DNA from 3 places in the Paenibacillus salivarius genome. Region 1 is predicted to be linked to each of the others. Evidence: predicted binding sites of a transcription regulator. Region 1 holds the regulator's gene; each other region holds the start of a gene.
The links. Region 1 encodes LexA, which represses DNA repair genes until DNA is damaged. Its sites were predicted from a motif close to CGAACATATGTTCG; they were not measured.
Positions count from the first base shown of each region.

Region 2: the regulator LexA is predicted to act here: its motif matches at 1,318-1,331, upstream of ACSFXJ_RS10310 (DNA polymerase IV).
Region 3: the regulator LexA is predicted to act here: its motif matches at 4,810-4,823, upstream of recA (recombinase RecA).

Region 1 covers NZ_CP195592.1:2,651,227-2,658,038, reverse strand. The annotation lists gene ACSFXJ_RS12010 (DUF896 domain-containing protein) at 1-163, opposite strand, end outside; gene ACSFXJ_RS12005 (LysM peptidoglycan-binding domain-containing protein) at 342-707, opposite strand; gene lexA (transcriptional repressor LexA) at 978-1,604, shown strand; gene ACSFXJ_RS11995 (hypothetical protein) at 1,937-2,257, shown strand; gene ACSFXJ_RS11990 (YjcZ family sporulation protein) at 2,264-2,353, opposite strand; gene glnA (type I glutamate--ammonia ligase) at 2,476-3,804, opposite strand; gene ACSFXJ_RS11980 (MerR family transcriptional regulator) at 3,822-4,232, opposite strand; gene ACSFXJ_RS11975 (aminotransferase class I/II-fold pyridoxal phosphate-dependent enzyme) at 4,305-5,558, opposite strand; gene hflX (GTPase HflX) at 5,585-6,812, opposite strand, start outside.
Region 2 covers NZ_CP195592.1:2,314,026-2,320,837, forward strand. The annotation lists gene ACSFXJ_RS10300 (TetR family transcriptional regulator) at 1-441, shown strand, start outside; gene map (type I methionyl aminopeptidase) at 472-1,218, shown strand; gene ACSFXJ_RS10310 (DNA polymerase IV) at 1,442-2,695, shown strand; gene ACSFXJ_RS10315 (hypothetical protein) at 2,692-3,168, shown strand; gene ACSFXJ_RS10320 (hypothetical protein) at 4,274-6,499, shown strand; gene ACSFXJ_RS10325 (HEAT repeat domain-containing protein) at 6,557-6,812, shown strand, end outside.
Region 3 covers NZ_CP195592.1:3,330,408-3,337,219, forward strand. The annotation lists gene ACSFXJ_RS15170 (TIGR00282 family metallophosphoesterase) at 1-780, opposite strand, end outside; gene rny (ribonuclease Y) at 832-2,373, opposite strand; gene ACSFXJ_RS15180 (regulatory protein RecX) at 2,637-3,491, opposite strand; gene recA (recombinase RecA) at 3,658-4,719, opposite strand; gene ACSFXJ_RS15190 (competence/damage-inducible protein A) at 6,047-6,812, opposite strand, start outside.

The sequences.
Region 1 (6,812 bases):
CAATTTCAATTCGGTCCAGTTGCTGGCGGAGATTTTTTCTGAAATTCTGCAAATAGGTTTCCCGCAGCTTGGATCTTTCCAAAACTTCCTCCTCCGTCAATCCGACGGTTTTGTCTTTGCGGGCCAGTTCATTAATTCGATTCACCAAAGCATCTATGTCCATGGTTCCCCTCCTGTTTCTATTTATTAATGAAATAAGGTGCAACAATCCTACTTTGACATGTGAAAAAGAGCTTGTCAAGGCGAGGGGCTCTTGATCAAGCTCTGTAAATTCCTTCATATAAAGAGGTAGTTTAAAAAGACATCTATTGAATCTTTATTTCGTCATATATCGATATAAATTAATTCGGCAGCACTAGCGTATCTCCAGCTTGAATGCTGCCCGACGACAAGCCGTTCAAGCGTTTGATCGCAGCGATATAGATCCTGGTATCTTGTCCCTTCGGTTTATGAGAGGCAGCGATTTCCCAAAGCGTATCGCCCGACTTCACAACAACGATGGTCTGTTCCTTCTGAACATGGTCATCCGAGGCGGCGGCAAATGCCGTAACCACCCCTGTTCCCGTCAACATAAGCAGCATTAGCAAAAGGGAGACCTTCAACAAACCTTTGCCCAAACCCAAAAAGCCGAACTTATCTGTCAAAGAAGCACGCGTACGAGGCGCAGGCTTATCGTAAATGCTTTGGTATGTACTGTATTTCAACATATCCCATCACTCCAAACAAGTGTTCTTATTTCGTTAATAATATAACACGAACACTTGTTTGATTCAAGTATTTTTTCGAACAATTGTTCCCTTTTTCTTTTTTGGGGTTCAGAATGTTAAAACCTTCTACCTTAACATCCTTTGATCGGGAATAAACTCCCTGAGCGACCTGGCTTTTTTTGAAAAGTGCTTTTTAGAACTTATGTTTGTACGAACTTCAGTTCTATGTTATAATTTTTCCAAACGTTACTAATGGGGTTGATTATCGAAATGTCCAAGGTGTCCAGCCGTCAACAGGCAATATTGGAATTTATACGCAACGAGGTCCGGATGAAGGGCTATCCTCCTTCCGTTCGAGAAATCGGAGAAGCGGTCGGACTGGCTTCCAGTTCAACCGTACACGGCCATCTTGACCGTTTGGAGAAGAAAGGGTTTATCCGCCGGGATCCGACCAAGCCGCGGGCAATCGAATTGCTTGGCCAGGAAGATTCCGATACGCTCGGCATGTTCGCACACAGCGTCGCCCGGGTGCCGGTCGTCGGCAAGGTTACCGCAGGCGTACCGATCACGGCTACCGAGAATATAGAGGACTATTTTCCGCTTCCGCAGCATTATGCCGCTGAAGGCGAAATATTTATGCTTTCCGTTATGGGGAACAGCATGATCGAAGCGGGTATACATGACGGGGACTATGTGATCGTACGGCAGCAGCAAACCGCCAACAACGGCGACATCGTCGTTGCCATGACGGAAGACGACGAAGCTACCGTGAAAACTTTTTACAAAGAGAAAGACCACATCCGTCTGCAACCCGAAAATCCGACCATGGAGCCGATCCGGCTCAAACATGTCACTATTCTCGGCAAAGTCGTTGGTTTGTTCCGGGATTTGCACTAATTTATACGTCCGCAACGCAAAGAGGCTACCATTATAGATGGCAGCCTTTTTTTGTTTTCATGTTACACGGGCCGAATATCATCATTGATCCACTTGCGGTTCATTCCGCTTCTTTCTCCTTGCCACAGCTTTCTTAACCATAACCTGCGTCTGTGATATTTTTTCAGGGCAAGCACCATGATGCCGATCACTCCTTGCACATAGCATCCCCATAAATCCAAAAGTTATTTTGATGTTGTGGCCAAAGGAGACTGAAGCGATGAACGTATGAGAACAGAAAAACATACTATAAATTATATTTTTGCCTATTTCAAAGGAGGAATCCCATTTCCATGAGCATTCAACAGGATGGTTATCAGCATAGAGTGATTTATCAGGCGGATCGGAACATGGTTCATCACTTATCATCCATGAGATTTCATTTACACCAAGTTTGCGGGCAGTATACAAATCGGATCGTACGAGTCGAAACAATGGACGGCCAAGTCGTCACAGGCAGACTTGTCAGCTGCGACAGGGGCTTAATGCACTTGGCCGTCCCGCATCATCATGGCCATCGGGCTTTTTTCGGAAGCCCGTCTGTAGGCTATGACGAAACGATTTTAACGCTGGTGCTTTATGAACTGCTGGTCATCACTTTGTTGTCCACGTAATCATAATTAGAATGTTCTCAAAACAATAACGAGCAAAATGTAGAGTACCAGAATCGTTGCCGTGGAAGTAAACAATGCTTTTCCGTCGTAACCCACATTAACCCCTCCTCAATTATCTTGACTTCACTCAATCATATGTATTTAATTCATTAAATGTCTGGACTCATCCCCAAATAACAAAAAAACCCTTGCACCTTCGATGCAAGGGTTTTTGTCCATTAATACAGCGTCATATACTGATCTCTTTCCCATTGATGGACTTGTGTTCTAAACATGTCCCATTCGATCTCTTTAAGTTCATAGAAATGAGTCAGCGCGTGATCGCCGAGCGCTTCGCAAATGACTTCGTTGCGAATCAGTTCGTCGAGCGCTTCCTTCAGGTTGGAAGGCAAGCTTGGAATTCCTTCTTCCACTCGTTCTTCTTCGGACATCACGTAGATGTTACGGTCAACCGGATTTGTCAGCGGCAATTCGTTCTTAATGCCGTCGAGGCCTGCTTTAAGCATAACCGCCAGGGCAAGGTAAGGGTTGGCCGCAGGGTCCGGGTTCCGCGCTTCGATACGCGTGCTCAATCCGCGGGACGCTGGAATACGAATCATCGGGCTACGGTTACTCGAAGACCAGGCAACGTAGCAAGGCGCTTCGTAACCGGGTACTAGACGTTTGTAGGAATTCACGGTAGGGTTCGTTACCGCGGTGAAAGCTCTGGCGTGCTTCAAAATCCCGGCCATGTAATGGCGGGCTTCTTTGCTCAAGCCAAGCGGATCGCTCTCATCGAGGAAGGCGTTCTCCTTGCCTTTGAACAACGATTGGTTGCAGTGCATTCCCGATCCACTCACGCCATATAAAGGTTTAGGCATGAATGTCGCATGCAAACCGTGTTGACGGGCAATCGTTTTTACGACAAGTTTAAACGTTTGGATTTGGTCGGCTGCTTTGACCGCATCCGCATATTTAAAGTCGATTTCATGCTGTCCTGGCGCAACTTCATGGTGAGAGGCTTCAATGGCAAATCCCATCTCTTCCAGCGTCAACACGATTTCGCGACGGCAGTTCTCGCCAAGATCGGTAGGCGCAAGGTCGAAATAACCGCCATGGTCGTTCAATTCCATCGTCGGATTTCCCTTTTCGTCGGTTTTGAACAGGAAGAACTCCGGCTCCGGTCCGACATTCATGGCCGTGTATCCCATATCTTGGGCTTCTTTCAAAGCACGTTTCAGAATATACCGAGGATCCCCTTCGAACGGCGTGCCGTCCGGCATATAAACATCGCAGATCAGGCGGGCGACGCGGTCTTCCGTTACCCAAGGGAAAATCACCCATGTATCAAGATCAGGGAAAAGATACATATCCGATTCTTCGATCCGCACATATCCTTCGATGGAAGAACCGTCGAACATCATTTTGTTATCAAGCGCTTTTTCCAATTGGCTTACAGGAATTTCAACATTTTTAATCGTTCCGAGAAGGTCGGTAAATTGCAAGCGGATAAAGCGAACATTTTCTTCCTTCGCAATGCGCAGAATGTCTTCCTTTGAGTAACCCAAACTAATCTCTCCCCACTTTATAATTTAAAATAACGGGACAGCTCTCCTTGGATCAAAGATACCTGTCCCGGCTTACCCGCGTTTTGGACAAGTTCTTGCTTCAGTTTCTTGAGAAGTTCGGAATCCGTAATCGCTTTGTGCGTCTTTTGAGAGTCACCGATGACCGTAGCCGACTCCGAATCTTTGTTCAGCGGGTTCATCACTTGCTTGATTCCGGCGATATTGACGCCCTTGTCGATCAGGTTTTTGATCTCAAGCAAACGTTCGACATCATTAAAGGAAAACAATCTTTGGTTCCCGGTAGTTCGGGCAGGAACGATCAATTGATGCTGTTCATAATAACGGATTTGCCTTGCCGTAAGATCCGTAAGCTTCATGACGGTTCCTATCGAAAACAAAGCCATATTTCTCCGAATTTCATCATTCATCGCTCGCAACCTCCCGGTACTTTCATCATGAACCAATTCTATGTCAACTATCCTAACATGTCAATATCCATGTTATAAAAGTTTTCGATCGCGCATCGTTTGCAGTGCCGTCAAGAGTCCGAATTTGACGTGGGAATACGTTAATCCGCCCTGCATATAGGCGATGTAAGGCTCCCGGATCGGGGCATCCGCGGAGAGCTCCAGGCTCCCCCCTTGAATAAACGTACCTGCCGCCATAATGACGGGATGTTCATAACCAGGCATATCCCATGGTTCAGGGACGACATGGCCGTCAACCGCTGCGGCGCGTTGAATGCCCTGCACGAAAGCGATCAGCTGTTCCGGATCGGCAAAGGAAATCGCCTGAATCAAGTCCGTGCGTTTCGCATCCCAGCGGGGGCGGCTTTCAAACCCGGCCCGTTCAAAAACGGCGGCGGCCAGAACGCTTCCCTTAACGGCTTGTCCTACGGCCGTCGGTGCCAGAAATAATCCCTGATATATTCCCCGGGTCGTCCCCAGCATCGCGCCTACCTCGCCACCGATCCCGGGAGCTGTCAAGCGATAGGACGCAAGCTCCACCAATTTCGCTCGGCCGCATATATACCCGCCGGTTTCCGCCAGGCCTCCCCCCGGATTTTTAATCAGAGAGCCTGCCATCAGATCGATCCCAACCTGCGTCGGTTCCCGATCCTCGGTAAACTCGCCGTAGCAGTTGTCCACAAATACGATGCAGTCCGGTTTCATCGCCTTCACTCTGGCTACCATCTCACCGATCTGCTCTACGGTAAAAGAGTCCCTCCAATCGTATCCTCTTGAACGCTGGATGCCTATGACCTTGGTCTTGTCGTTCATTTTCATGGAAACCGTATCCCAATCCACCGAACCGTCTTCGCGGAGCGGAGCTTCATCATAGTGAATGCCGAAATCCTGCAAGGACCCGGTTCCATCCCCCGGTTTACCGATCACTTTATGCAAGGTGTCGTAAGGCGTGCCCGTAATGTAGAGCAGACCGTCTCCCGGCCGCAGCACGCCGAACAGCGCCGTCGCGATCGTATGCGTACCCGACGCAAAATGCGGACGCACCAGCGCCCCCTCCGCACCGAATACATCGGCGTAAACAAGGTCGAGCACCTCGCGTCCGCGATCATTATACGCATATCCGGTTGAGCCTGCGAAATGATAATCGCTTACTTGGTATTTTTGAAACGCTTCGATCACTTTCCATTGATTTCTGTCGACCAAACGATCGATCTCGCGGAATTTCTCTTCCGCCTGCCGTTCGGCTCCCTCTACCCATTGCACTATTTCATCTGAAAAAACAGCCATGATGACGTTCCTCTCCCTATACTTCGTTAATGTTCAAAATGCTCGCGATCCATCGGATTTTCTTTTTCTTGAATCGTGAAAGGCGCCAGCAAATAGCCGTACTTATCGAAATCCCCCTGGTTTACGTCGACCGAATAAATCATGTCTTCTTCATCGGAGCGTTTGCCGACCACTTCGCCGATCCGGTAAAGTACATTCGTAAGATCGCCGCGCTCGGCCGGAATCCGAAATGAACGCAAACCACCCGAAAGCTCCTGCTGAACCGCCTCGCGAATCCGGTCAAGATCACGCTCGTCGAAAGCGCTGATCCTCAGGGTTCCCTTTGATGCCGGCAGAAGAGCAAGCTGCTCGGGACTGCATATGTCGATTTTGTTGTAGAGCACGATTTGCGGTTTGCCTCCGGCTCCAAGTTCATCCAGAATCCGCTCGACAACCGCCATCTGTTCTTGACGCATCGGCGAAGAAGCATCGACGACGTGCAAAATCAGGTCGGCCTCATTGGCTTCCTCCAGCGTCGACCTGAATGCGGCCACCAAATCATGCGGCAAGTTTTGAATGAACCCGACCGTATCGGTCAAAACGACTTCCTTCCCGCCGGGCAATACCATAATCCGGGAGGTCGGATCCAGCGTGGCAAACAGCCGGTTTTCAGCCAGCACGTCCGCCGAGGTCAACGCTTTCAAGAGGGTCGATTTACCGGCATTCGTATATCCGACCAGCGCAATCTGCACGGCTCCGTTCTCCTGACGTCGGCTGCGGTGCAGCCTACGATGCCGGGTTACCTCTTCCAGCTGCCGTTTCAACTCGCCGATCCGGCGCCGGATATGGCGCCGGTCGGTCTCCAGCTTCGACTCGCCCGGACCGCGCGTCCCGATCCCGCCGCCCAGGCGGGACAAATTGACGCCATGTCCGGATAGCCGCGGCAGCAAGTAGGTGAGCTGTGCCAATTCAACCTGGATGATACCTTCCCTTGTTTTGGCCCGTTGGGCGAAAATGTCGAGAGTCAGCTGGGTACGGTCGATGATTTTTACGTCCAACATCTCTTCCAGATTACGAACCTGGGCTCCGGACAGCTCCTGGTCGAAGATGACCGTATTGGCCTCATGGGCCTGCAAAAGATCGCGAAGCTCCAAAACCTTTCCCTTTCCGATTAAAAATCGCGGATCCGCTTTATCCCGGTTCTGCACGATCCGGTCCGCTACTTCCACGCCTGCGGTTTCGGCCAGCTGAACAAGCTCCTCCAGCGAATATTCC
Region 2 (6,812 bases), 340 kb from region 1:
GCGGTTGCGCAAGCTCGAACCGTATCCGCATCCCCATCCGCGCCCGTGTCCGGAGCGGCCCGGGACCGGAACGGCAACGGCCACGGCAACGGCCTTGCGTCCTTGGCCGTCAGACTGCTTCAAGCCTGGGCGGAGGATCGTGCTTTTTATTTGGCCTGCCTCCTGGGCGCCGATCATTACCGGCAGCTTCCCGCCGGGCAGGCGGAACTTCTGGCATCGGCATACCGGAAGCAGGTGCTGCTCCCTCTGGCCGGATCGTTAACCCTGGGCGGAAGCGGCGGCGAATCGGAAGCGGCGGACGTCCCGCGTGCCGGCCCAGAGGCTTTGGAACGGCGGGCGGAATGGCTGCTGGCCGGGCTGACGGGGTGTGCTTTGCCGTCATTGCGGCGCGGAACCTTACGTAAGGAAGCCGGCGAAATCGTACGATTTTTGTTTATTTAAATTTCATCCATAGATTGGAGCGTTAACCCGATGATTATTCTGAAATCTCCCCGCGAAATTGAAGAAATGAAGGCGGCCGGCCAAATTGTGGCGGATTGCCACCGCGAGGTGGCCAAACTGATCCGGCCGGGGATTACTACGCTGGAAATCAACGACTTTGTTGCCAAACATATTATCAAGCTTGGCGGTAAACAATTTACGAAAGGATACAATGGATTTCCCGCCGAGACCTGCACTTCGGTCAACGATGTGGTTGCCCACGGATTCCCTTCCTCAAAACCGCTCCAGGAAGGGGATTTGCTCAAGCTGGACATCGTGGCTCAGCTTAACGGCTGGTTCGGCGATTCCTGCTGGTGCTATGCGGTCGGCAAAGCCTCTCCGGAAGCGGAAAAATTGCAGCGGGTCACGAAAGAGTGCCTGGAGCTCGGCATTCGGCAAGCGATTCCCGGCAACCGGCTCGGAGACATTACATCGGCGATCCAGACCCATGCCGAGTCGCACGGATATTCCGTCGTCCGCGATCTGCTCGCCCACGGCATCGGCCGAACTCTTCATGAAGAACCGAACTACGAGCATGTCGGTGCCCCCGGAAAAGGGATTCGGCTGAAAGAGGGAATGGTGTTTACGATCGAACCGATGATCAATCAAGGCACCTTTCGCATCAAAATCGACCAGGACGGCTGGACGGCCAGAACGGCGGACGGCAAGCTGTCAGCCCAGTTCGAACACACGATTGCGTTGACCGCGGACGGTCCATTGGTGTTGACGGCTCAGTAAACCGGTCCAATCCTTAAGAACAACAGCTCGGGAACGGCAAAGGCGAAAGAGGGCCTTTGCCGTTCTTTTTCTTATTCCAGCATTAACCTGTTGCCAAAGCGAATATTTGTTCGTATTATGAATATAATAAGAACAAACGTTCTGTTTCGTGAATGCTTATTCTTTCGGCACACCGACAAGAACGTTCGGCCTGAGTTCGCAAGCTTTTATGGAGGGGTCATCGATGTCCAAACAGATCTTTTTGATCGATGCGCAGTCTTTTTATGCTTCGGTGGAGAAGGCAGCTCATCCGGAGTATCGCGACAAGCCCGTGGCCGTGGGCGATCCCGCCAGAATGAACGGAATTGTGCTGGCTGCTTGCCCGATCGCCAAAGCCCGCGGGGTGACGACCGCCTCCCGGGTCGGCGAAGCGCTGGCGAAATGCCCGGAGCTCGTCGTCATTCGGCCCCGTATGAGGATGTATATCGGGGTCTCGCTTTTGATTACGGAAATTTTTGAATCCTACACTGATCTTGTGGAGCCGTTCAGCATCGACGAGCAATTTTTGGATGTGACCGGTTCGCTTTCCTTTTTCGGATCCGCATACGAATTGGCTCAGCGGATCCAACACCACGTCCTGTTGTCCACCGGCGTCTGGACGAGGGTGGGAATCGGCCCGACCAAGGTGCTGGCCAAAATGGCGACCGACAACTATGCCAAAAAAAATCCGGAGGGCATATTCGAGCTCACGTTCGAAAACCTGGAATCCACCTTGTGGCAGCTTCCCGTTCACCAAATGTTTATGGTGGCTTCCGCAATGACCCGGCATTTTACCCGGATGGGCCTAACCACCATCGGGGACATCGCACGCCTGGAACTTGCGGATTTTAAACGCCGCATGCGGCGGGAAATGGGCAAGCAGAGCGATATTCAGGCGGAGTACTACTGGCAAACCGCCCGCGGCATCGATCCGAGCCCGGTCATTTCCGGCATACGCCATCAGCTGAAATCGGTCAGCCACGGCAAGACGCTTCGCTGGAATCTGTACCACCGGCTTCGGGACATCGAAATCGTCCTGCTTGAGCTGGTGGTGGAGGTATGCCGGCGCACCAGACGCCACCGCCTCCTCGGTTCGGTCGTGACGGTTTCGGCCGCGGAAACGAACGGCGTCCGCTCCACTTCCTTCAGCCGGCAGATGACGCTGCCGGAACCGACGTCCCTGACCCATGAAGTGGCGGCGGCCGTAAGCAAGCTATTCCGGAAATACTGGAGTGGCCTGCCCGTCAGCCATCTGAGCGTAGCTTTGTCCGGGCTGACCGAGGACCGTGAAATTCAGCTCACTTTGTTTGATAACCGGTCTCGTACGTATGACAAAGAGCGGGCCGTCGATCACATTAAAGACCGGTACGGCAGCGATGCCATCATCCACGCTTCTTCCTTGATGGAGGCCGGCGTCGCACGGGAAAGAGCCGGACAGATTGGAGGGCATTACAAATGAGCAAACTTGACGGAAACGAACGCTGGAAATCGAAAATGCTGCTGACGGAGCACGCCGAGCAGTACGAGGAACAGCACCAGGGGAGCGAGCGAAAAATCATTACGTCGGAGGAGCGCGGCATGCTTCGCGACTACATTTTGCTGCCCCATATGGAGAAAATGGTCGAGAGAAATATTTCCGAGGTGGAGCACTCCAATAATCTGTTGAGACGCTCGTATCTCATGGCGGGAAAGTATATTCTCAATCAGATTATAAAAGACTCCTACAATTTGCGGCGGGAGCTGAAGCGACGGAATATCAAAATCCTCGGCGAGGAGCAATCGGACCTGGTCATCTATTACCGCTATTACTGCCGGGGGTACGAGGAGCGGTTCGGCATGACCCGCGATGTCATGCGCTCGGAGATCAGCTTGCGGCTAACCCGCTATACGTCCGAGCTGGGGGCGCTTTTGAAGGAGAACGTGAAAGCCTAAAAAACGGACTGCATACCGATCGAATCCGGGAAACGATACGATGAGCGCATGCCTTGCCTTACAAGCCTCCAGCCTCGGAACAGAGAACGGGAGCTCACCACCCCCGGGAGCACAGAAGCCCTGGGGCCGTTTGAACTCCCATATGCCAATATCGATTCATTAACAGGACGCCGATAGGCGTTTTTTTAATGTTGAGGACCGCAACGAACGTGACAACCTTATTTGGGCAAAATAAGGCGTTTTGAATTTCTAACGAAACCCAGTCACGCTATTGTCCCTAAAAGCGCCCCCGATGGACCTCAATTGACAATTTAGCGATACCCCGTTTCGTTAGAATTTTATCCGGGTCATAATGCCGCGAATAAGAACATATCGTTTCGTTAGGAAAATGTACGGATCGAAACGACCTCGATGAAGCCCTTCGGAAGCAACTCCTCGGCGCGAAGTCCCCCGGCAGGGACTTTTTTGATGCGCAAAAAACGATTCGGGACGGATCCCGGAGGATGTGCAGGAGGATGGTCCCCATCCGCTTGGGAAAAAAGTCTACCATTCGGGCGTCAGGTCCCCGTCCGTAAAACGCGTGAAATTCAAGCAAGCAACCATTAGGCCCAGGATGGGACCAGGGTATGTTTTTTATCACATGGGATGTCAACCCGGAATTCGCGAAAAAGCGCGCCGTTATGCGATTTTGTAACATGACTTTGGTATCAAAACTGTAACCTTTATGGAAAAGGGTGTAAAAAATGAACGAAACTTTGTAATTTTTCGTGCGTCTAATAAGGGCGAAAAGGCACAGGTGCTGCATTCTTTGAAACGTGTATTTGCAAATGCCTCATGATAATGCACAGGTTTTCAAAGCGTTTTCAAAGGCGGAATGAGGAGACTGCAAAGCAGGCGCGAATTTCCTCATTCTGGGAAAGAGGTGCCAGGAAAGCGACAGGTTCCCGGGAAAGGACCCATAAACAAAACACTCCCATTAGCCTAGTTACATCATGGGTTAACTTGGTTAATGATAGAAGTAATTTGAGGAGTGGAGGTGCGTGCGGGACCGTACTGTTCATCGCCTGCATACAAAAAGACAGCGAGGTGAAAAAATTAAATACCAATGACGACATTAGCGAGAAAGAAGCTGGCTATTTGGATCGGGCTCGGCGCGGCCTTGATCGCCGGCGGGATATTTGTGGTTACATTGCTCCTGCCTCCGTCCCACATCAGCTTCGCGACCTCCGAAGGCGCCGAGATCAAATTCAAAACGTCTGGCGATCAATTCATGGAGTACCAGGGCGACGGCGTATGGGAGGAACTGTTCGTAAAAGGCGTCAATCTCGGAGCGACGGTCCCCGGACATTTTCCCGGAGAATTTCCGCTCACGGAAGACGATTATCTGCGCTGGTTCAAGCAAATCGATGAGATGGGCGCGAACGTCATTCGGATTTACACGGTGCACAATCCGGTATTTTATAAGTCGCTCGTAAAATACAACCGGGACAAAGAAAAAGATCCTCTGTACTTCATTCAAGGGATCTGGTCTCCCGAGGAGCAGCTCATCGAACTGAAGGATGCGTACAATCCGGGCATTAAAGAGAAGTTTCACAAGGAGATTGAAAAAGCGGTTAAAGCGGTGTACGGCGATTTGAAAATCGACCCGGTCCCGGGCGAATCCGGAGGAAAATATACCGCGAACGCGGGCCCTTATTTAATGGGCTGGCATATCGGCACGGAATGGGATCCGGAAATGGTCGACAATACCAACAAGGTGCATGCCGGAACGGAGCCTTATCAAGGCAAGCATTTTGCGGCGACGGAGGAAGCGAGCCCGTTTGAAAGCTGGCTTGCGGAACTGGTCGACCAGACGGCCGATCTGGAACAGGGTTACGGTTGGGAACATCCGATCACGTTTACGAACTGGGTGACCACCGATGTTCTGGAGCATCCCGGAGAGCCGCTGTTCGAGGAGGACCTCGCCAGCGTCGATGCTACGCATATCAAGCCGGTAAATTGGGAAGCCGGATATTTCGCCGCCTATCACGTTTATCCGTATTACCCTGATTTTTTCCACCTTGATGAGACGCTGGAAACGATCCCGGACGGCAACAACGACTACAATACCTACAAAGCTTATTTGAAACAGCTGAAAGCCCACTACAAAGATATTCCGATCATGGTTACGGAATATGGGGTTCCATCTTCGGTCGGCATCTCCCATTTGGGACGCGGCGGAAGAAATCAGGGCGGGCACAGCGAGGAAGAACAGGGCGAGATCAACGTATCCCTCACGAAAGACATTTATGACGAAGGGTACTCGGGAGCCATTCTCTTTATGTGGCAGGATGAATGGTTCAAGAAAACCTGGAACACGATGCGCCTCGAAATTCCGGAGGATCGCCGTTCCTACTGGCTGAACGTTTTGACGAACGAGAAGCTGTTCGGCATTTTGTCCATGGGGCCCGGTAAGGAAGATGAGATCATCATCGACGGCAAGCTGGACGATTGGAACGAACTGCCCGAAGGGGAAGTCCAAACGTGGGACGCTCCTTCCCCAGGCATGAAGCAGCTGCGCATCACGCATGACGAAGCTTATGTTTATGTGGGATTAACGCTGGATGAGCCGTTTGATCCGGCAGCCAAGCAGATTTATCTCGGAACGGATACTTTGGCAGGCGGGGACCAGCCGAAAAAAGAGCTGCCCGGCAAAAGCCTGAGCGACGGTCTGGAAAATATGATCGTGATCGGGACGGATGAGGAATCGCAGGTCAAAACGGCTCCGACGTACGATTTTCACCGGCGCCTATATGGCGAATACGGTTATTGGATGCTGGATGAGCAAACCGAGGAGGAGAAAGTGGAATTCCAACCGTGGAAGTTGGCAGTCAGTCTGTTGATGACGCCGCCCGACACCCGGTTCGCCAATCCGTTTAAAGACATGACGGTCGGAAATTTGGTCCGGGGGACGACGGACCGCGAAAGCGACGAGTTCAACTCGCTGACTTCATGGCAATACAGCGGTAATGAAGTAGAGCTTCGCATCCCGTGGATGCTGCTTGGTTTTGCCGACCCCAGCTCTCTGCAGGTGATCAGTTACGGACCGCTGAAAAAAGACCGCACGTTTACGACGGAAAAAACATCGGGCATCACTTTCGTGCCATGGATCGTGGACCGCAAAACCGGCGAAGCGTCCTGGCCGGGAGACAGCGCTACGCTGGATTTGAATACCCAGCCGAAATATACTTGGTCTCCTTGGGAAACCGTCAAGTACACCGAGCATTTGAAGTCGGGATATTACGCCCTGAAGGAGTATTACCAAAGCTTGCCGGACCATAAAGCAAAATAGTGTCCGCGAAAGTGGCATCTTGTTTATGCAGGTAACCGGAAGGAGGAAAATTCAGTTATGGATTCGCATCTTACCTTGGCAATCTATTTTATTTACGTTTGCCTCGGGTTAATCGGAGCAGGCATACTCCTGCTTTTCGGATTCAGGATTCGGGCGTTAAACACGGAAAAGAAAAGTGAAATGTACTTGCAAAAGCATCAGGACTATTTCAAATTTATTCAAACTCACCTGGGCGGTTCGTCGGATTTGCCGCTGCCGCCCGGGAAGCTGACCAAGCTCGAGCGGCGCGTCATCCAACAGAAGCTGATCGAAT
Region 3 (6,812 bases), 680 kb from region 1:
CTGGATTTTTACGGCGTGCCCCGTAGATTCGTCGATATCAACCAAGCATGCATGAAAATGCCATTTGCCTTCGCACACCGTAAACCGCACCGGCAGCTGGGTTGTGAACTTCCGAAGCACGGCGCTCCGTTCCATGCCGAGCACGCCTTCGCGCGACCCGACCATCCCGACGTCCGTCATAAATGCGGTGCCCTGCGGCAGGATGACATCATCATTGCTTTGCACATGCGTATGCGTACCGACAACGAGCGAAGCGCGCCCGTCAAGATGCCAGCCCATCGCGATTTTTTCCGATGTCGCTTCCGCATGGAAATCGACGAGAATGCATTTATGCTTTTTGGAGATGGTTTCCACGATCTCATCCGCCATTCGGAAAGGATCTTCTATGGCCGGCAAAAACGTCCGTCCCATCAGATTGACAAGCGCCAATTCCTTGCCGTTCGCGCGAATGACGGTCGAGCCCAGTCCAGGCGTTCCCGGCGGATAATTGGCCGGCCGCACCATACGAGGCTCGTCGTCGATGAAATCAAAGATCTCCTTATTGTCCCATGTATGGTTGCCCATCGTCAGTCCGTGAATGCCCATTTCGAAAAATTCCTTGGCGATTTTGGCCGTAATGCCACGCCCGGAAGCGGCATTTTCCCCATTCGCAATAATGATATGAGGGTTGTGCTTGGACTTCAGATGCGGCAGCGTTTCTTTCAGCGCTTTCCGTCCCGTGTTTCCTACAATGTCACCGATAAACAGAACTTTAATGATTTTTCCTCCTCTTGCGCTCATGCGGTCACAATGAAAAAGCGGCCCGGGAGGGGCCACTTTTCAGCATAACCTTTACTTCGCGTATTCAACCGCCCGAGTTTCACGAATGACGGTAACTTTGATGTGTCCCGGATAATCGAGTTCACTTTCAATCTTCTTCGTAATGTCACGCGCCAGACGGAATGCTTCCGCATCGTCGATCTTCTCAGGCTGCACCATCACGCGCACCTCGCGGCCCGCTTGAATAGCGAACGATTTCTCCACGCCTTCGAACGATTCGGAAATTTCCTCGAGCTTCTCCAAACGCCGAATGTAAGTTTCCAGCGTTTCGCGTCGTGCACCAGGTCTTGCCGCCGACAAGGCGTCGGCTGCGCCAACCAGCATCGCGATGACCGAAGTCGCTTCGCAATCCCCGTGATGGGACGCGATACTATTGATAACGACCGGATGTTCTTTGTATTTCTTCGCCAGTTCCACGCCGATTTCGACATGAGATCCTTCCACTTCATGATCAAGCGCTTTACCGATATCGTGCAAGAGTCCGGCACGTTTGGCGAGAGTAATGTCTTCGCCCAATTCTCCGGCCATGAGACCGGCCAGATAAGCAACTTCCATCGAGTGCTTAAGCACATTTTGTCCGTAGCTTGTCCGGAACTTGAGACGTCCCAAAATTTTGATTAAATCCGGATGCAATGCGTGAACGCCGACTTCAAATGTAGCCTGTTCACCGTACTCGCGAATCCGTTCATCGACTTCACGGCGGGATTTATCGACCATTTCCTCGATTCGTGCCGGATGGATACGTCCGTCAGCCACGAGTTTTTCCAAAGCCGTACGGGCGATTTCACGTCGAATCGGGTCGAATCCGGACAAGATGACCGCTTCCGGCGTATCGTCGATAATCAAATCGATACCGGTAAGCGTCTCCAGCGCACGGATATTGCGGCCTTCGCGACCGATAATCCGTCCTTTCATCTCCTCGTTCGGCAGGGTGACAACCGAAACCGTCGTTTCCGCGACATGGTCTGCCGCGCAACGTTGAATCGCCAGCGTAATAATTTCACGCGACTTCTTATCGGCTTCTTCCTTCGCCTGCTGTTCAATGTCCTTAATCATTTGGGCCGTTTCGTGGCGAACCTCCTGTTCCACATTGTTCAAAATAATGGAACGGGCGTCCTCCATCGTCAAATTCGAAATGCGTTCAAGCTCTTGAACCTGACTCTTGTAGATCAGGTCAATTTGCTGCTGCGTTTCTTCAATTCGTTTCTCTTTGCCGGCCACTTGCTCTTCTTTACGTTCCAGCGATTCCAATTTTTTATCCAGCGACTCTTCCTTTTGCAACAATCGTCTTTCTTGTCGTTGAATTTCATTCCGACGTTCACGAATGTCTTTATCAGCTTCGGCTCTGAGCTTGTGGACTTCGTCCTTCGCTTCCAGAACCGTTTCCTTTTTCAGTGCTTCTGCGTCTTTCTTTGCGTTTTCCAAGATTTGACTTGCAGCTTGCTCCGCACTGGAAATTTTAGCTTCTGCAAGAGATTTGCGAATAAAATATCCGATCCCGAACCCAAAGAATAAAGCGGCTGCAACGAGAACGATCCAGATTCCTGTGTGCATCTGTTCACCTCCCCGTTGTTTCCTCCAAGGCATTCCTTGGGATGTTTGCAGTTGTAATTTTCTCAATTCATCATCATACAAAGAATTCATTACAGGCCGGTTCAGGCAAGGCCTCCAGGCCTTCATCATTGGCAGATGAATCTTGGCGGGATCCCGTTATTTTGGAAGGAAAATAGGGTTCCATAAAAAAAGATTCATATTCATTTTAGTATTTGACGAAAAGAATTGTCAAGCTACTGTCACGGGTTGCAGCTTCCGGGAAACTACTGGTCTTCCCAGTCATCTTCATCGCGCATGCCATCTTGCTGGACCAATTCCCGAATCACCTTCGAAACAAGAGACCCTTGATAACCGCGGCGAAGCAAAAAGGCTCCCGTTTTACGTTTACGGTCCGCGATCTCCCCAGTCGTGGTCCGCCATTTTTTGGCGGCGAGCTCTTTCGCGCTCTCATACTCTTCATCCTCGCTGACCGTATCCAAAGCCTCCTCGATCAACGGCTTGGAGACGCCCTTCTGGCGCAATTCCTGTCGAACCCAGAGCTTCCCCTTCCCCCGGCCGCGAACGCGCTGTGAGGCCCATTCCTGGGCGTATGCCGCATCATTGAGAAGTCCTTCATCGGTGAGCCGCCGGATGGCCTCCGCCGCATGTTCTTCGCTCCACCCCTTCTCGCCGAGCCGCATCGTCATTTCATAGGCCGTCCTCGGCTTCCTGCTCAAATATTGAAGAGCGTCCGCATAACATCTTTGGCGCTCATCCGCAAGAACAACCTCTTCCAATTCAATTCTCGTAAAGACGGCACCTTTGATCATCCGGTATTTGATCATGACATCTTCATGAACCTCGAGCGAAAGAGTCCCAAAAATGATCCGGTACCTGTACTTCGGCCGCTTCATCATCTGTACGGAAGTAATCGTCAATTCCGCGTCCTCGGGAAATTGATCCAGACCGACGGAATCGGACTTCTCGTTTCCTGCCGGACTTTCATCCCGGGTAACCGCTCTACGAACCGCTTCCCAGTCCCCTTCTTCCGAGATATCCATAATTCCTTCCGGTTCCTTATGTTTTCCGCCGGCCCGTGGCGCCTCGCCCCAGCGTTTCTGAAATTTACGGTCGACCATCGGTATGCCCCTTTACCTTGAAAATGTAATATTTTTTCGTGTTACCATTGGCTTAATCCGCTCTCTGTGTTCCCGGATTAAATTTATCCCGTTTATGGTTATTGGACCATAAAGCAAAAGCGCCCTGCTCCGGGTAATCCCGGCCACAGAGCGCCAATTAGCATTATTATTCTACCTCGAAAAGCGCCTGCTCTTCCTTGGCTTCAGCTTCAAGTTCGCTGGAGCTCGGGGAGGCTACCGAAGTCGTCAGATTGCTGGCTTCCCGGATCTTTTGCTCGATCGTATTACAAATTTCCTGATGTTCTTTCAGGTATTGCTTCGCATTTTCGCGTCCCTGACCCAATCGTTCTCCGGCAAAAGAATACCAGGCCCCGCTCTTATCCACGATATCCAGCTCTGCGCCGATATCGATAATGCTTCCTTCTTTGGAGATACCTTCACCGTACATAATATCGATCTCCGCCTGTTTGAATGGAGGAGCTACTTTATTCTTGACAACCTTAATCCGCGTCCGGTTACCAACCATATCGTTGCCCATTTTGATCGTTTCCACACGGCGAACGTCAAGACGAACCGTCGAGTAGAACTTCAAAGCACGGCCGCCCGGCGTAGTTTCGGGATTTCCGAACATAACTCCAACTTTCTCGCGCAACTGGTTAATGAAAATCGCAATTGTCTTGGATTTACTGATCGCACCCGACAATTTCCGGAGCGCTTGAGACATCAGACGGGCTTGAAGACCGACGTGGGAGTCGCCCATCTCGCCTTCGATTTCCGCTTTCGGAACCAAGGCGGCAACGGAGTCGATGACGATGATATCCACCGCGCCACTCCGTACGAGAGCTTCGGCGATTTCGAGCGCTTGCTCGCCGGTGTCCGGCTGGGAAAGCAACAGCTCATCGATATTTACGCCCAGTTTGTTGGCGTAAGAAGGGTCGAGCGCATGCTCGGCATCAATAAATGCAGCTTGTCCGCCAATCTTCTGTACTTCGGCGATGGCGTGCAGCGCCACGGTTGTTTTACCGGAAGATTCCGGCCCGTATACTTCAATGATCCGGCCGCGAGGAAGTCCCCCCGTGCCGAGTGCAATATCAAGTGCTAACGATCCGCTAGGTACGATTTCCACCTGCATATGCGTGGATTCTCCCAGCTTCATGATCGAACCTTTACCGAATTGTTTTTCTATTTGACGAAGCGCCATTTCCAGCGCAGCTTTCCGATCTGACAATCAGCTCACATCCTTAAAATATAAATTGGATACAGGATTTCTTACAGTTATAATTGTACCTTGTTTTGGAACGTTTGCCAAGCATTTTTTCGAACATACATTCGTAATTTTTCTCAACCCTCCCAAACCCTCCCTTACCGTAAGGGAGGGCCCCCCAGGGCTCCGCCCTAGGGGATACCCGGAACTGGAAAACGTGAGAGGGAATGAGGCCCTCCTGCACGGCTTTCCCCTTCGGGGATGCGCCTTACTGTGGATCATCGCACGCTTATCCCCCTTCGGGGCCGCTTCACTTTAGGAGCACCCGTGCCGCCTGGAGGGTTGCAGGCACTGCTGCTTTCTGCGCACCCGGGACGACTTAGTTTGGTAAGCCGCTTGTCGCCCCTTCGGGGCACGCTTTACTTCAGAGCGCCTGCTAGTGGGGCTATAGAGATACTTCGTGCGGGTTGACTGCGAAAAATAGTGCGACAAGGCGCTCTCCCCTACGGGGAATCGCTTACTCCTGCGCAAACTCTTCCCAAACCCTTCCTTACCTTAAGGGACACGGAACGGGAGAACACGGGAGGGAAAAAGGCGCCCCTGCACGGCTGTCCCCTTCGGGGATGCGCCTTACTGTGGATCTTCGCACGCTTATCCCCCTTCGGGGCCGCTTCACTTTAGGAGCACCCGTGCCGCCTGGAGGGTTTGCTGGCACTACTGCTTTCTGCGCACCCGGGATGACTTTGCCCAATATAGAGCTTGTCGCCCCTTCGGCGTACGCTTTACTTCAGAGCGCCTGTTAGTGGGGTTAAGGAGATACTTTGTGCGGGTTGACTGCGACCATAGTGCTGCAAGGCGCTCTCCCCTCCGAGGAATCGCTTACTCCAGCGCAGACCTGATGAAAGCCTGTCCAATAAGCTGACATTTTGGAAGACCCTACGAGATTTCTCCCCCGAACAGATAGCTAACGGAACGTACGGCCCTTATTCGCTCTTTTCGGGTTACTTTTCAACTCTAACGGAACCTAGCGCCTTTATTAGGTGAGTTTCAATGGAAATATAAGTGTTTGAACGCAAATAACGGCTTTCAGTTCCGTTAGTTCTTGAGAAGCCACCATTTTCATCGAAATAACGGCGCTCACTTCCGTTAACGAGCTTTGGCTGGCCGGGTCCGCCATTCAAATTATACTCGCCCCTAAAATGGCACCATAATCCCTAAGAACATCCCCCCATCCCTTAAAATAACGACAAAAAAGAACCGCAGCAAATCAAGCATTTGCTACGGTTCTTCCGTTACAGTCATTATAAGCCGGCAGGTGGAAAATCGCAAGCATGCTCCCCTACCCTTGCATCTACTCGGCTGCTTGTTCCGCCTTTAGACGCTTCCAGAGATGGTACAGCACCGTTTTTGCCGACCGTATGCGGATCGTCTCCCGGTTGCCTTTCAGGTTAAGCTCGAAAACTTCGGTATCGCCGCCGCGGCGCGAGATGGCGACATAGACAAGGCCGACGGGCTTGCGCTCGGAGTAACCCGGCCCGGCCACGCCGGTGATCGACAATCCGAAGTCGGTATCGACGATCATCCGCACCTGTTCGGCCAGTACCTTGGCCGTTTCCGCGCTGACGGCGCCCGGGGCGTTCTCGCCCTCCAGCAGGTCGTGAGGCACGTTCAGCAGCTTTTCTTTCATCGCGTTGGAGTAGCAGACGATGCCGCCGAGAAACACGGTCGCGCTCCCCGGGATGCTCGTAATCGACTGCATCAAAAGCCCGCCGGTGCAGCTCTCCGCCGCGCTGACGGTAAGCCCCAAATCCGTCATCATATCGATAATCGTTTTTTCGATCGGGACATCTTCGCTCGCGTACATATGATTCGGAAACCGCGAAGCGATTTCGGCCTCCAGCTTATCCAGCTTGGCCATAGCCTCGCTTTCGGTTTTGGCTTTGGTCGAGATCCGAATCGTAACTTCGCTTTCCTTTGCGTAAGGAGCGATGGTTGGATCGGTTTGATTCTCAATCAGATCCAGCAGACGGGTCTCTAACCCGGATTCACCGATTCCGGCAAACTTCAGCATTTTCGAGTACAACGCTTCTTCCCGGGTCAACACATGCTGCATAATC